One region of the Bacillus sp. C1 genome, then DNA from elsewhere that is predicted to be linked to it. Evidence: a T-box and tRNA genes for the amino acid it is inferred to sense, from the RefSeq annotation. Region 1 holds a T-box; the other holds one or more tRNA genes.
What was found. The T-box of region 1 lies ahead of ACX5JI_RS01060 (valine--tRNA ligase). A T-box ahead of a tRNA ligase gene usually reads a tRNA of that ligase, here a tRNA-Val.
Positions count from the first base shown of each region.

Region 2: it encodes a tRNA-Val, which carries the amino acid that the T-box ahead of ACX5JI_RS01060 (valine--tRNA ligase) is inferred to sense. The anticodon was not compared.

Region 1 is NZ_JBTMZT010000001.1:199,882-207,867, forward strand. Features, by position in the region: gene hemB (porphobilinogen synthase) at 1-238, shown strand, start outside; gene hemL (glutamate-1-semialdehyde 2,1-aminomutase) at 238-1,527, shown strand; gene spoVID (stage VI sporulation protein D) at 1,718-2,743, shown strand; gene ysxE (spore coat protein YsxE) at 2,971-3,999, shown strand; gene ACX5JI_RS01055 (YszA family small membrane protein) at 4,024-4,218, opposite strand; T-box leader at 4,463-4,694, shown strand; gene ACX5JI_RS01060 (valine--tRNA ligase) at 4,732-7,377, shown strand; gene ACX5JI_RS01065 (bifunctional folylpolyglutamate synthase/dihydrofolate synthase) at 7,472-7,986, shown strand, end outside.
Region 2 is NZ_JBTMZT010000002.1:704,693-712,678, forward strand. Features, by position in the region: gene ACX5JI_RS10075 (DUF4145 domain-containing protein) at 1-744, shown strand; gene ACX5JI_RS10080 (hypothetical protein) at 1,013-1,318, shown strand; tRNA gene ACX5JI_RS10085 (tRNA-Val) at 1,455-1,527, opposite strand; gene ACX5JI_RS10090 (epimerase) at 1,804-2,262, opposite strand; gene ACX5JI_RS10095 (hypothetical protein) at 2,535-2,762, shown strand; gene ACX5JI_RS10100 (D-alanyl-D-alanine carboxypeptidase family protein) at 2,917-4,185, shown strand; gene sipW (signal peptidase I SipW) at 4,321-4,896, shown strand; gene ACX5JI_RS10110 (TasA family protein) at 4,958-5,545, shown strand; gene ACX5JI_RS10115 (DUF4047 domain-containing protein) at 5,838-6,623, shown strand; gene ACX5JI_RS10120 (TasA family protein) at 6,856-7,518, shown strand; gene calY (biofilm matrix protein CalY) at 7,750-7,986, shown strand, end outside.

The DNA.
Region 1 (7,986 bases):
CCTTTCTTATTTAGATATTATTCGTGATGTGAAAAATAGTTTTAACTTACCAATTGTTGCATATAACGTGAGTGGAGAATATTCGATGATTAAGGCAGCAGCGCAAAATGGTTGGATTAATGAAAAAGATATTGTACTTGAGAAACTATTAAGCATGAAACGTGCAGGAGCAGATTTAATTATTACGTATCATGCGAAAGATGCAGCACGATGGTTACAAGAAGGAGGCGCACAATAATGAAAAAGTTTGATAAGTCGATTGAAGCATTTGAAAAAGCACAAGATTTAATGCCTGGTGGCGTAAACAGCCCTGTTCGCGCTTTTAAATCTGTCGGTATGAACCCGCTTTTCATGGAACGCGGAAAAGGTTCTAAAGTTTATGATATTGATGGGAATGAATATATCGATTATGTATTATCATGGGGACCACTGATTCATGGGCATGCAAATGACCGTGTGGTAGAATCATTAAAGGCTGTTGCTGAAAAAGGAACAAGCTTTGGTGCGCCAACAGAAATTGAAAATAAATTAGCGCAGCTTGTAATTGAGCGTGTGCCATCAATTGAGATTGTACGTATGGTAAACTCCGGTACAGAGGCAACGATGAGTGCCCTTCGTTTAGCACGCGGTTATACTGGTCGTAATAAAATTTTGAAATTTGAAGGCTGCTACCATGGACATGGTGACTCATTATTAATTAAAGCTGGATCTGGTGTTGCAACGCTCGGTTTACCAGATAGCCCTGGTGTCCCAGAAGGTGTAGCGAAAAATACAATTACAGTAGCGTATAACGATTTAGAGAGCGTAAAATATGCTTTCGAACAATTTGGTGATGACATCGCATGTGTGATCGTCGAACCAGTAGCTGGAAATATGGGGGTTGTACCACCTCAGCCAGGATTTTTAGAAGGGCTTCGCGAAGTGACAGAGAAAAATGGTGCCTTGCTTATCTTTGATGAAGTAATGACAGGGTTCCGCGTTGCTTATAACTGCGGGCAAGGGTATTACGGTGTAACACCTGACATAACTTGTTTAGGGAAAGTAATCGGCGGAGGGCTACCAGTAGGAGCATACGGTGGTAAAGCGGAAATTATGCGCCAAGTTGCACCAAGCGGACCAATCTATCAGGCGGGTACATTATCAGGTAATCCTTTAGCGATGACGGCGGGTTATGAAACATTAGTCCAATTAACGCCAGAGTGTTACGAAGAGTTTGAGCGTAAAGCTGAAATGTTAGAAAATGGGCTGCGTAAAGCGGCTGAAAAACACGGTATCCCGCACCATATTAACCGGGCGGGTTCTATGATAGGTATATTCTTTACGAATGAATCAGTTATTAATTATGATGCAGCGAAAACTTCAAATTTAGAGTTTTTCGCAGCTTATTATCGTGAAATGGTAGAGCAAGGGGTATTTTTACCACCTTCGCAATTTGAAGGCCTTTTCTTATCAACAGCACACAGTGATACTGATATTGAAGCAACAATTGCAGCGGCAGAAATGGCAATGTCAAAATTAAAGGCATAAAGTAAAAAAAGGTTGTCAGGAGAGTTCTGACAACCTTTTTTTGTTGTGTCACCTATCGTCGAAGTACCGATAGGTGATGTCGAATGTTCAACATATGAAAAAATGCTGATATGAAAGACTTGAGTAGGAAGCTCATATGTGTAGTTCGATTTTTTACTCATAAAATGACTCCCATGCACATAAATCTGTAATGACATACAGTTTGGGAGGGGGAAAAGAAGTGGCAACAGATCATTCATTACGTTTTTCATTAAAAGAATCAGTTTGGTTCCAAAAAGGACAGGAAGTCGAAGAACTTTTGTCAATTTCGTTAGATCCAGACGTTGAGATAGAAGAACTTGAATACGAGGTGATTGTGAGAGGGCAATTGGATTTAACGGGAGAATATGTTGCAAGGAAAGATGATTCCACGTTTTCACTAAGAGAGTTATCTCCAGCGAAATCCATTGATTATGTAGAAACGAGAGAAGATGGTGTAAACGAACTTGTACACTCTTTTCCGTTAGAAATTTCGATTCCGCGAAATCGAGTGAAACAAGTTGAAGAATTGTATGTTTCTATTGAGGAATTTGATTATGAATTAAAGGAAAACGGCTGCTTGCAATTATTAGCAGACGTATCAATCTCTGGTTTATGTGAGAATGAGAGATTACAAAATGAAGTATACGAAGAAGAAATTGAAGGAGATCCAGAAAACACAGTAGTGGATGAATATGCTTTACCAGTGGAAGAAGAAGTCACAGCTCATACAGAATCAGACGGATGGGAAGATTATGCATTTGAACCGTTTCAATTAGAAGAACGTAAAGAACGAGAGGTAGAAGAGGAAGAAGAGGAAGAAGAGAAGGAACATCTGTTAGAAGAGTATGAAGAAGAACGAGAAGAAAAAGAAACGACACCACAATTTGAATTATTCGGTCGAAAGGATTTTAAGAAACAGCAAACAGAGAAAGTACCGGAAGAGCAAGAGGAAACAACGTACTCACAGCGAGATGAAAATGCATTATACTTAACAAAATTATTTACGAAAGAGCCGGAAGAAGAGTTTACGAAATTACGGATGTATTTTGTGCAAGAAGGGGATACAATTGAATCGGTTGCGGAGCGATATGAAACGTCTATCCAGCATATACATCGTGTGAATCAAACAGAAGACGTATATTTAACTGCAGGACAAATTATATATATACCGGTGTCAAAAGCAAAGACAAAGTGAGTGGAGAATTTTCTCCACTTATCTCTTTTTTGTCATTTTAGTTTTGCTATTTGCAGGTAGTAAGACTCCCACTTCAAAATTCAGCGACAGCAAAGAAGTTAGGTGAGAGTCGGGCTGCCCGTAAAAGCCCGATTCGTGAAGACTAATAATCAGCGGGTGATGAAGAACCTCCCACTGATTAAAGTTTCATTTTATCTTACGCTTTTGAATGAGAAAGGATCATTCGTATGGATATAGAATTGCGAAATCGTTATACACCAATCGTACAGCGGTATCAATTGGATGTCCAACATATGGAAGAGCACGGTAGTGTCATAAAAATTTATACAAATCAAGGTCCATATGCATTAAAAAAATTACCATCTCATCGATTGCAGCGAAATAATTTAGTGTATCATGTTCAGTTTTTACGTGAAAAAGGATTTACACATTATGCACCCATTTATCATGCGATAGATGGAAATCACATTTTGAACGATGAAACATATAGTTACTATTTAATGCCTTGGCTAGAGCGAGCAGAAGGCGGCGGAGAGGATAATGATCAATATCATAAAATGCTTCAGACGCTAGCGCTACTTCATCAAAGGACGGTAAAGGAAGAGACCTATACGGAAGAAGTGTTAGAGAAGCATTATACAAATATTTCAGACCGATGGGAGAAAGATGGTGAGTTTTTAGAACGATTTCTTGTGGAATCTGAGGCGAAATGGTATATGTCTCCGTTTGAATTACAGTATTGTACGTATTTTCATCATGTGATGAGAGCTCGTGAATTTGCAACGAAACAGTTTTCGGAGTGGCATGAAGCGATGAAAGAAAAAGAAAAAACACGAGTGTCTTTTATCCATGGCAACGTATCGATGAATCATTTTTTATTCGATTATGAACGAAACGGTTATTTTATTAGTTTAGAAAAGTCGGGGTTTGCCACACCAGTTCAAGATCTTGTTCGCTTTTATTCCCGTTCATTGAACACATATCCAATTGCGAGAAGCGATCGTTTTGAATGGTATCAGGTATATCAGAAGAATTTTCCATTTACAAAAGAAGAACAACTCCTTATGTTTACGTACTTAACATACCCATCCTCATTTATTCAGCAAGTTCAATCTTATGCAAGTAAAGGGCAAAGCCGAGGAGAAAAGAAAGAACTTCAAGGTGTAAAAACAATGCAGCAAGCGCATTGGCTTGTAAGTAATGTAGAATATTTTATTTCACAATTACAAGCAGCGCAGCAAGGGAATGAAGGATAGTCGTAGCCTCAAGTATTATTGAGGCTACGGCTGAAAATGCAAACGAATCGTTGCGACAACAAAGATAATAAGGATGATAAAGTCTAAAAAGGTCGGAAGTAGCAACGTGCGAATTCCTTGGAAAATCGTAAGGGGAATTGCAAAATCGGAAAATATTGTTTGTAAATTTCTAACCCATGAAGGGGTTGAAAAATTATAAGTGCGTCTGTACCGTCGCATAATAATTCCTCCATACTAAAGTGAGTAATCGTAACAAGTGAAGAGGTAATATTACAATATGCCGGGTAAGTACCTAATGTGCTTGTGCCCTTTTTGTATAGATTGTAATAAAACCGGTTAAGCTGATTGACGATAGTATATGTTTATGAGGAAAGTATAGAAAGTAGTGGGGATGAAAATTATTTTTATCTTGACGAATGTAGTTTCGTTTTTTACACTATTGTATATAATAGCTAACAATTATATAAATGCATTGAAGGGGAAGAGTATAACATTAAACGTCTGCAGAGAGGAGAATTAGTAGCTGTGAGATTCTCTAGATAGTCATGTTAGAAGGTAGCCCTGGAGCATCTTTTCTGAACGGAGTCATTCTCATTAGGAAAAGACGGATCTGTCCGTTATCAAATTAAGAGTATAAGCAAATTTTGAATTTGTTTGTAAATAAAGGTGGTACCACGATGTCCCTCGTCCTTTTTGGATGAGGGACATTTTTTATTTTAAGGAGGGAAAATAATGTCAAATACGGAAAAGAATTTAGCGACTAAATATGATCATATGTCCGTGGAAGAAGGTCTTTATAAATGGTGGCTTGATGGCAAATATTTCGAAGCAAAAGGAGATGCGGAAAAACAACCGTATACAATCGTAATTCCGCCTCCAAACGTAACGGGTAAGTTACACTTAGGTCATGCGTGGGATACAACACTTCAAGATATTTTAACACGCACAAAACGTATGCAAGGGTACGATGTATTATGGCTTCCTGGTATGGACCATGCAGGTATCGCAACACAAGCGAAAGTAGAAGGAAAGCTTCGTGAAGAAGGGATTTCACGTTACGACCTTGGCCGTGAGAAATTTCTTGAAAAAGCATGGGAATGGAAAGAAGAATATGCTTCTCACATTCGCGAGCAATGGGGAAAAGTTGGTTTAGGACTAGACTACTCTCGTGAACGCTTTACATTAGATGAAGGTTTATCTGATGCGGTTAATAAAGTATTCGTTCAACTATACGAAAAAGGTTTAATTTACCGCGGTGAGTATATTATTAACTGGGATCCAGCGACACGTACTGCATTATCTGATATTGAAGTAATTCATAAAGATGTACAAGGTGCATTCTATCATATGAATTACCCATTAACAGATGGTTCTGGTCACATTCGCCTTGCGACAACTCGTCCAGAGACAATGCTTGGTGATACAGCAGTAGCAGTTCACCCAGAAGATGAGCGCTATAAACATTTAATCGGAAAAACAGTTACACTTCCAATCGTAGGTCGTGAAATTCCAATTATCGCTGACGAATACGTAGAAAAAGACTTTGGAACAGGTGTTGTAAAAATTACACCAGCTCATGATCCGAACGACTTTGAAGTAGGTAACCGTCATGATTTACCGCGCATTCTTGTAATGAACGAAGATGGTACAATGAATGAAAAAGCTGGTAAATACAGTGGCATGGACCGTTTTGAATGCCGTAAAGAGTTAGTAAAAGACTTGCAAGAAGCAGGTGTATTAGTAGAAATCGAGCCTCATATGCATTCTGTTGGTCATAGTGAACGTAGCGGAGCAGTTGTAGAGCCTTATTTATCAACGCAATGGTTCGTAAAAATGGCACCACTTGCAGAAAAGGCTGTTGCGCTGCAACAAAAAGAAGAAGAAAAAGTAACGTTCGTACCAGAGCGTTTTGAAAACACATATTTACGCTGGATGGAAAATATTCACGATTGGTGTATTTCTCGCCAATTATGGTGGGGACATCGCATACCAGCTTGGTATCATAAAGAAACTGGTGAAGTGTACGTAGGTACAGAAGCACCAGCAGATATTGAAAATTGGAATCAAGATAACGATGTACTTGATACATGGTTTAGTTCAGCATTATGGCCGTTCTCAACACTTGGTTGGCCAAATGAAGATGCAGAAGACTTCAAACGTTACTATTCAACAGACGCGCTTGTAACTGGTTATGATATTATCTTCTTCTGGGTATCTCGTATGATTTTCCAAGGTTTAGAGTTTACAGGAGAGCGTCCATTTAAAGATGTATTAATTCACGGTTTAGTTCGTGATGAGCAAGGACGTAAAATGAGTAAGTCTCTTGGTAACGGTATTGATCCGATGGATGTTATTGAAAAGTACGGTGCAGATGCAATGCGTTTCTTCTTATCAACAGGAAGTGCACCAGGCCAAGATTTACGCTTTAGCATGGAGAAAGTAGAATCTACTTGGAACTTCATCAATAAGATTTGGAACGCTTCACGATTCGTATTAATGAATATGGATGACATGAAGTATGAAGATATCGACTTAACTGGTGAAAAGTCAGTTGCAGATAAGTGGATTTTAACTCGCCTAAATGAAACGATTGAAAGTGTAACGCGTAACATGGATAAATATGAATTTGGTGAAGTTGGTCGTGCATTATACAACTTCATTTGGGATGATTTCTGTGATTGGTACATTGAAATGGCAAAACTGCCATTATACGGTGAAGATGAAGCAGCGAAGAAAACAACTCGTTCTATTTTAGCGTACGTACTAGATCAAACGATGCGTTTATTACACCCATTTATGCCATTTGTAACAGAGAAAATTTGGCAGCACTTACCTCATGAAGGCGAGTCTATTACAGTAGCAGCGTGGCCAACAGTTCGCGAAGATTTACAAGACAAAGAAGCAGCAGCAGAAATGCACCTTCTAGTTGATATCATTCGCTCTGTTCGTAACATTCGTGCTGAAGTAAATACGCCAATGAGTAAAAAAGTTCAATTGCAAATTAAAGCAAAAGATGAAGTGGTACTAGCACAGCTTACGAAAAACAGTTCTTACATTGAGCGTTTCTGTAATCCAAGTGAATTAACAATCGAGACGGATTTACAAGCGTCAGAAAAAGCGATGACTGCAATTGTATCAGGTGCAGAATTATTCTTACCGTTAGCTGATCTTATCAATCTTGATGAAGAGAAAGCGCGCCTTGAAAAAGAACTTGAGAAGTTTGATAAAGAGGTAGAGCGTGTACAGAAGAAACTTTCAAACCAAGGTTTCGTAGCAAAAGCTCCTGCAGCAGTTATTGAAGGAGAGCGTGCGAAAGAGCAAGATTACTTAGAAAAACGTGAAGCAGTTCGTCAACGTTTAGCTGATCTTCAAAAATAAAAATCATTTTTAAGGGACTCACTATATTGGTGAGTCTCTTTTCTTTGCGTATAATAGAATCAAGAAGTTTGTCTTTTGAAAGGGGAATGCATACGTGGTACTTACATACGAAGAAGCAATTGACTGGATTCATAGCCGATTAAAGTTTGGAATTAAACCAGGATTAGAAAGAATGGAATGGATGCTAGAGGAACTTGGGAATCCCGAGCATCATATAAAATGCATTCATCTTGCAGGAACAAATGGAAAAGGTTCCACGTTAACATATATGCGGTATATGCTGGAAGCGGAAAGGTATAAAGTTGGTACATTTACATCTCCATACATTGAAACATTCAATGAGCGGATTAGTGTAAATGGAATAGCAATTACAGATGAAGAGATTACTGAGCTTGTAAATTTGGTTAAACCAGTTGTAGAAAAATTAGATAAAACGAACTTAGGAGAAGCAACGGAATTTGAAATCATTACAGTAATGGCAATCTGTTATTTTGGTAAAGTCAACTTCTGTGATATCGTCTTGTTTGAAACAGGGCTTGGCGGCCGTTATGATTCTACAAATGTTGTTCATCCTGTATTGACGTTGATTACAAATATTGGTCATGATCA
Region 2 (7,986 bases), on a different contig from region 1:
ATGGAAAGAATTGATCAACAGTTATATTGTTATAGTTGTAAAAAGAAAACAAACCACATGCATGTACAGAACAACGAAGGGAAGAAATTAGAGTATATTAAGTTAGCCACGCCAGAAGAATCTCAGGATTTTCAATATAGGGATAGTTATTCTATAGTGCAGTGTTTGGGGTGTGATGAAGTATCCTTTTTGAGGGCATATTGTGATGAAGATATGTTGAAAATAGGATACGATGGTAATTGGGAGAGTTATGAGGAGTATACGGTATATCCTGAGGAACCTAAAGAAGAAACAAAAGGTTTATATTTAGAGTATAAAAGTATCTATGAATTCAATAATATCCCTGATTTTATTTTTGATTTACGTGAAGAAGTAATAGAGGCATATCGTAAAGAAATGTTTTTACTTTGTAGTATGGGAATTAGAATGCTGTTGGAAGGGATATGTAAAGAGAAGGGAATTGTACAAATACAAAAAATTAAAAATAAAGAACTGCAGTTCGATAAAAGTGGTAATCCTGAAATGAGAAATCTTTCTCTTCATGAAAAAATTGAAGAGTTACATAAACAACAATATATTATAGAATCGCATAAAGGTGTTTTACACCAAGTTAGAGGTATGGGAAACTATGCAGCACACGAAATGATTACCTATAGTCCAGAGACTATCGCACAGGCTTTAAAAATTATTGAGCACATGCTTTATAGCATTTATGAGATACCGCATACTAAGATTGAAAAGTGAGATAACAATAGTTTGTCTTTTTAAGATACACTTTAATTAACTTGTATATTTTGTTTGTATTGTACTCTAATAATTAAATACAGAGTGCATTTAAGGGGTTCTCATAAATAAGAGTCCCTCTTTTTATTGCAAAATTACTAAGAAATCCTAAGTTTTAGGTTTGTGAGATGCATAATTCTTAATATTATTGTATAGATTTGTTAATGTTTTTAGTGATTGAGTGATAAACATGCACTCTATAAATTAAAAGTGATAGGAGAGGGGAAAGGTGAATTTACAGCAAGCAAAAGATTTAGTTGAAAAGTGGAGTCATTTTATTGAATTGGTTTCAAACTATGAGGTGACGTCTTTAGAGACAGAGGCAATATATGAGTATGCTTTAGATAACAATATTGCAAACGTAGCTGTTAAATTGAACGAAAAAGGCCATAGAATCCAAGGTGTTAGAGGACCGAGAAAGTTGAATAGTAATGATGTGACAGAGATATTACAAGGTGAAATTATAGATGAGTTACATGGCATTATAAAAAATATACTTCAAAAAAATCAGCGAAAAATGAGAGGACGTAGGTGAAATTTTATTGAAGCGCTGAATAAAAAGCATTTAAAAAATATTTTCTGCCCCATTTCTGCCCCAAAAGGACTGTTTCAGCATTTTTAGATAGCTGTTATACATAAGGAAAACCCTTGTTTATCAAGGGTTTTCAGTATGACCCCGGAGAGGCTCGAACTCACGACCTCCACCCTGTCAAGGTGGCGCTCTCCCTGCTGAGCTACAGGATCATGATAAAATGTTGATTTTGATATATCTGATAATTCTGTAAGGTCAATTATACAAAAATAAGTAGCATCTTACAATAGTTTTTCATTACAATCTTTAAAATAGGATTTGGTAGAATTGCGTATTTATATAGTTTACAAGAAGATGAATCAATCATGAAAATGGATTGATTTTCCGTCTCTTAGCAAGACAGTGTATTTATTAATTATTAATGTAGATATTTTTATACAATAAAAAGGTATACTTTGTTTTTAAAGTGTACCTTCTTGAATGAAAATCTATTTATTTTCGCTTTGTTCACCTAAATCATCAAACCGTTCCAGTACCTGTAATAAAATAGTTAAAATAATAGTAGAAACAATCGCTACAATTAAAATGCCATGAGGCGATAATTGAACGGAAGTTAATTTGATCTTTGCGAGTCCAAAGTATCCTACATACGTAGCAAGGAACGATGTAGCTACTGAAATGGTAAAGCCTAAAAATCCTAATTCGTCGAGCTTTTCCTCGGTCAATTCACACATGTTTAAAATCTTTGTGAAAATGGCTGCGATGATAAATAATTCAATGGATAAAATGAATAATGACATGATTCCTGGATACATAATTTCATCTGGCATCCATTTTCCTAATGCTAACATTAAAAATGCAGGAAGGAAAATGGGTAAAAATAAGCCTGAAATTATAACCAAGACAGCTATTTTATTGGGTGTTTCATTATTATTTTGATTGTTCATAAATGCTCCTATATATTAGTATGAATCATAATTTCTGAAAGAAATTAATCCATAATATCATATTAAATGGATTGATTTCATATTATTTTTTATTCAGAAAATGTATTGATTGTTTTGATTGAGAGCTAGTGTTTATGACGACTATATACAGTAATATGGTAAGCTTTATATTTATGTTTGGTAGGATATTCTTTTTACAAATTCATGGAAATAAGGTATAACAGAAATAGGAAATAGATTTATAAACTATTTTTATTAAAGAGGTATATACAATGGTCAGAAAAACTTTCAAACTGCGTGTGCCTAAGAATAGAACGATTTCAATTAATGGGGCGATTCTTGATGTTGATGTGTCTCATGATGAGTTTTTAGATGAGTTCATTGAATGGGTAGATGCAAAGGGTTGGTCTTTTATGGGAATGACGGATGAGATTACGGAAGAAGAAGCAGGAAATAATTTAATAGATTTACTAGTGGATGAGAAGGATAAGCAAGAGTGAGTCCTTCTTATTTTTATCCGCATAATTATGTCTTTCCTTGTAAAATTATGATATAGTGAAATGTGGTAATTGATTTTCCATTTCAATTCCAATTCTATGTTAGATTGGTAGAATTAGTATATAGAGTGAAAGAAAATAGAAAAGGGAGAGTCATATGTTGAATTGTAAGAAGATTTTGGTTTTTGTGATGGCGATGTGTGTATTCTTTTTAACGCCTATGACGTTGTATGCTGAAACGAATGCTGGGTCAGTGCCGCCCTCAGGACCGGGGCCGCATGTATTTGGTCAGTTTGCTGTTTCTATTGATGCAAAAACAGGGGATGTTTTGTACGACAAAAATGCATATCAGCGCGCATTTCCAGCAAGTATGACGAAAGTATTGACTGCAATTTTATTAATGGAGCATGCGAAGAAAGACGATCAATTCACGTTCTCACAACCGGCATTAGATCAGGAAAAGAGTAATTATCAGCTTGAGTTTCAAGTAGGGGAAACAGTCAATCGTGATACAGCGTTAATGGTGTTAATGGTATTAAGTGCGAATGATGTTGCGTATGCGATTGGTGAAAAAATTGGCGGCAATATAGAGAACTTTGCGAAGATGATGAATGAGAAAGCGAAGCAGCTAGGGGTAAAGGAGAGTCATTTTATAACGCCAAATGGTTTGCATGATCCGAATCATTATACGACGGCATATGATATGGCAATGATTACAAGAGGGATTCAGAAATACCCTGAGATTTTACAAGCGATGAATACGAAACGGACGACGGTTACAACATCTAGACAAACGGTTTCGATTTTTAATAAGGCGACTTATTTTGAAAATCCATATAGTATTGGCGGGAAAACAGGTTTTACGAATGAAGCGCATAATACACTTGTTTTATTAAATGAGAAAGATGGTAACCGCATTGTCAATGTTGTGATGGCATCACAAAAACCAGAAATTTACGAAGATATGCGGCAAATTGCGGATCATTCTTTTTCGCAATTTGAGAAACAAATTGTCGTAGATAAAAATAATTGGCATCAGAAAGCAACATATTTAGAGAAAGATATAGATTGTGAACTTGAAAAAAATGCGGAATTGGTGCTGAAGAAAGATGAAGGGAAAAATGTAAAAACAAGCTTTCGAGCAAATTCGCTTGATGCAGAACAGTTATATCAAAAAGGGATTCATCGCGGGGATGTCATTGGAACAGTTGATGTGATGAAAAATAATCAAACGATTGAACACATTAATGTTCTTTCTAAAGAAGATGTTACATTTGCCATGCCGAAAAAAAATATAAAGCCAGCTAAACCTACTTATCCTTTTGGGTGGATGATAAGCATTGGAGCTGGAATTATTACCTTTGTGATAATCGGTTTATATATGGTAAGACAAGCTAAAAAGAACGCAGCTTCAGAAGCGAAATAGGCAATGATCAATTGCCTATTTTTTATTGCGTTTTCTGTTCGTTCATTATAGTATTGATTTAAGTTCTCTTTTAAGAACACCTTAGGATATCCTAGTTTTTACGTGCATATATATACTAAAGAGGAGGAGATACAGATGAAACTAGTTTGGAAGATTATAAGTAACGTCATCTCATTTGTGTTATTTGCGGTAATGGTTTGCTTAGCGTTTATTGTAATTTCATCAAAAGCAAGCGGCGGGGATCCGACTGTAATGGGATATAATTTTAAAACCGTGCTATCTGGATCAATGGAGCCAACTTTTTTAACAGGATCAATTATTGCGATCGAGCCAACGAAAGACGGATCTAAATATCAAAAAGGTGATGTGATTACTTTTAAAGAAAGTGAGAACAAAATTGTAACGCACCGTATTATTGATGTGAAAAATGCCAATGGGAAAGTGATGTATGAAACAAAAGGGGACAATAATAATGGCCCGGATTTAAAACCAGTCTTAGCAGAAAACGTTATTGGGAAATATGGAGATATTACAGTTCCATATGTGGGATATTTGTTAAACTATGCGAATTCAAAAGCAGGGGCAGCTTTGCTTTTAATTATTCCAGGTATATTTCTACTTGGGTATTCTGCAATTTCTATTTTTAGTGCAATCCGTAGTATTGATAACGAAAAGAAAAAGAAAGCTACAGATGTAGGACAATCTGTGTAATTTCGTTATTTTTTCCATTTTGGAAATTATAAATATATAGATAGTACTGGGGGATATGGACATGACTTTAAAGAGAAAAATAGGAATGGGAATTGCATCAGCGGTTATGGGGGCAGCCTTAATCGGAGGAGGAACATTTGCATATTTTAGCGATAAAGAAGTCTCAAGTAATACTTTTGCAGCTGGTATACTTGATTTAACGACCAATCCAACAGCAATTATTAATGTTAATAATCTTAAGCCTGGTGATACAATCACACGTGATTTTGAATTGGTAAACAGCGGAACGTTAGATATTGAAAAAGTATTATTATACTCGGAATATACTGTGAAAGATGCGAAAGGTGATAATACTGAAGATTTCGGCAGTCATATTAAAGTAACAATCTTAAAGAATACGGATAAAGGTCATAACATTATAAAGGAAAAGAAACTATCTGAATTAGGAGGCAAACCATCTGTACCAGTGAATAATGATGCGCTTGCTGAACAATTAGATGAAAAAGGTATAAAAGCAGGAAACAAAGATAAGTTTAAAGTGAAATTTGAGTTTGTAGATAATGGAAAAAATCAAAATCAATTCCAGGGAGATACACTTGAATTGAAATGGACATTTGATGCGCAGCAAACGTCTGGTGTAGAGAAATGATTATATAAATAGGCTATCAATTTGATAGCCTATTCTACTATATGTATGACTTTCCTCAAAAAAACAATTTTAGTTGGGCGAGAGTATCTGGCCATGCATAGAAGCGATGGGAGCCTAAAAGCAAAAAGAGGAAATAAGTGAAGAACCGTTTTTGTTTGCTAGTATGTTAAAAAAACAAAATGGATTTATAGAGTATACGAAAAGTTATAAGTCACAAAACATAAAAAGTTTCTATGATTTTCGCACTCTATTCTTTATAAAGAGTATGGTGCGAGTAATGGGAGAGGTTGGAATGCTGAAATCATCAAAAAAAATCAAAAAGATGCTTATGTTATCTTGTATGTGTTCGGTAGCTTTCTATATGGGATCACAAGTCGTTACGTATACGGAGGCTACTTTTGTAAATGAGACAAAAATACATTCCACTGTTTCAACAGCGATTGTCTTCCCAAAAACGATTGATACGATGGTGAAGGAAGCGAAGCAGCGTGAGAGTGTTATTTTAAAGCTAAATGAAGGAATGAATAAGGAAGTAAATACTGATTCTGTGGAAATGCTGGAGCAAAAAGTGAACGAATTGCGAAAACAGGTTGAACAAGTGAAAGTAGAACGTGAAGCTTTGCAGCGCATATATGTAGAAACAGAAAGCTATTATAAGCAATCAGTAGAAAATGTAAGCGTAAATAATAGCGATTCCAGTAAGGAAGTACTTCAGTATGTACAAGCTGGTTTTACGACAGTGAAGAACATTACGGATAATATGGATCAAAACATATCGGTACCAAAAATAGAAGAGTTTATTTTCAACATACAAAAGAAAATAGAAGATGAAAAAACGAAACAGACGAATAATACGACTAACAAATCTGAACAAGCAGAGCAGGAACAAGTGATACCTTCTTCTAAGCAACAAGAGTCAAGCAAACAAGAAGAAATAAAGCAACCTTTACAATCTACACAAGAACAGCTTAATCAAGCTGAAAAAACGGAAAAAAACAATCCGGTATTACAACAACAAAAAGAGAATAAGGAAGAAGTGCAGCAACAAGACGCAAGCGTTGTACAGGAAAACCGCTAATTTTGTAGTCATATCGCCTAGAAGTGCAGGGGTTTACATGAAAAATGTAGTTCAGTCATCAGTAACAGTAAGATTTCAACAATGACCAAAAACGCAATTTCAAGGCACTAAGCTTGAGCTAAAATGAATATGTAAAGCAGAACGAAGAATCAGAAAAATAATCGAATGGATAGAAAAAAGGTGGAAGGTCCTGCCTTTTTTCATAGCAATTCGTGTTATATGAGGGATGCATATGAATAAGAAGTGGTTATTTATTATGAGTACATGTCTGATTTTTGTATTATTCATTGGGGTTACAAGAAATATTGACCAAGTGTATGCGGAGGAGCGGCGAGAAATAGATATAAGCCTTGATCCAAAAGAAGTACTATTTGATGCTTCCAATATGAAGCCAGGAGATTGGGCGAAACGAAGTATACGTATTAGTAATGAAGGGACAAAGCAACTATCCTATCGTATAAAGAGTGAGATTTCAGAAGGGTCTACAAAATTATATGAGGCTCTTACGGTCACTGTAAAAGATAAGCAAGGTCTGTTATATGAAGGGAGTTTAACAGAACTTCAAAGTATGGAGAAGCGTCTACTGGCAGTTGGTAGAACCGATGAACTTATCTACACGGTACATGTTCCGAAAGAGTTAGGAAATGAGTATCAAGGTTTACAAACAATAGTGAAATTTATTTTTTATGCGGAAGAGCCAATTGGAAATGGGGCGGGAACAGAGACGGGAACAGGTGGCCCTCAACCTTCTACACCCACACATTCTAATAGTAACTGGCAGCTGCCACGTACAGGTGCGCAGCAAAATAGCATGCCCTTGATAGGGATTGGTTTAGTAGGCTGTGGACTTTATTTTTATAAAAGGAATATGCAAATGAAGTATAAGAAGGATTAAATCTATAAAAAGAGAATCGTTTTTGAATTCGTAAAATTAATATTATTTAATGGTTGCAATTATACCGCTTCGTTCTTTATAATGAACTTATGGTATCTTTTTAAAGAACAGGAGAATTCAGGGGTATTGTACATAACGTTGGCTATAGAAGGCTAACAGTCGTTCTATTCGTTATACCTCTTATCCTACAATTAAGAGATAACAATAAAAAACCGCTAGGGGGAATTTAAAGTGAGTTTAAAGAAAAAATTAGGTATGGGTGTCGCTTCAGCAGCATTAGGTTTATCTTTAATTGGTGGGGGAACATTCGCTTACTTTAGTGACAAAGAAGTATCGAACAATACGTTTGCAGCGGGTACATTAGATCTTACTTTGGACCCTAAAACAATTGTAGATATTAAGGACCTAAAACCAGGGGATACTGTTAAGAAAGAGTTCTTATTAAAGAACAGTGGTACGTTAGCAATT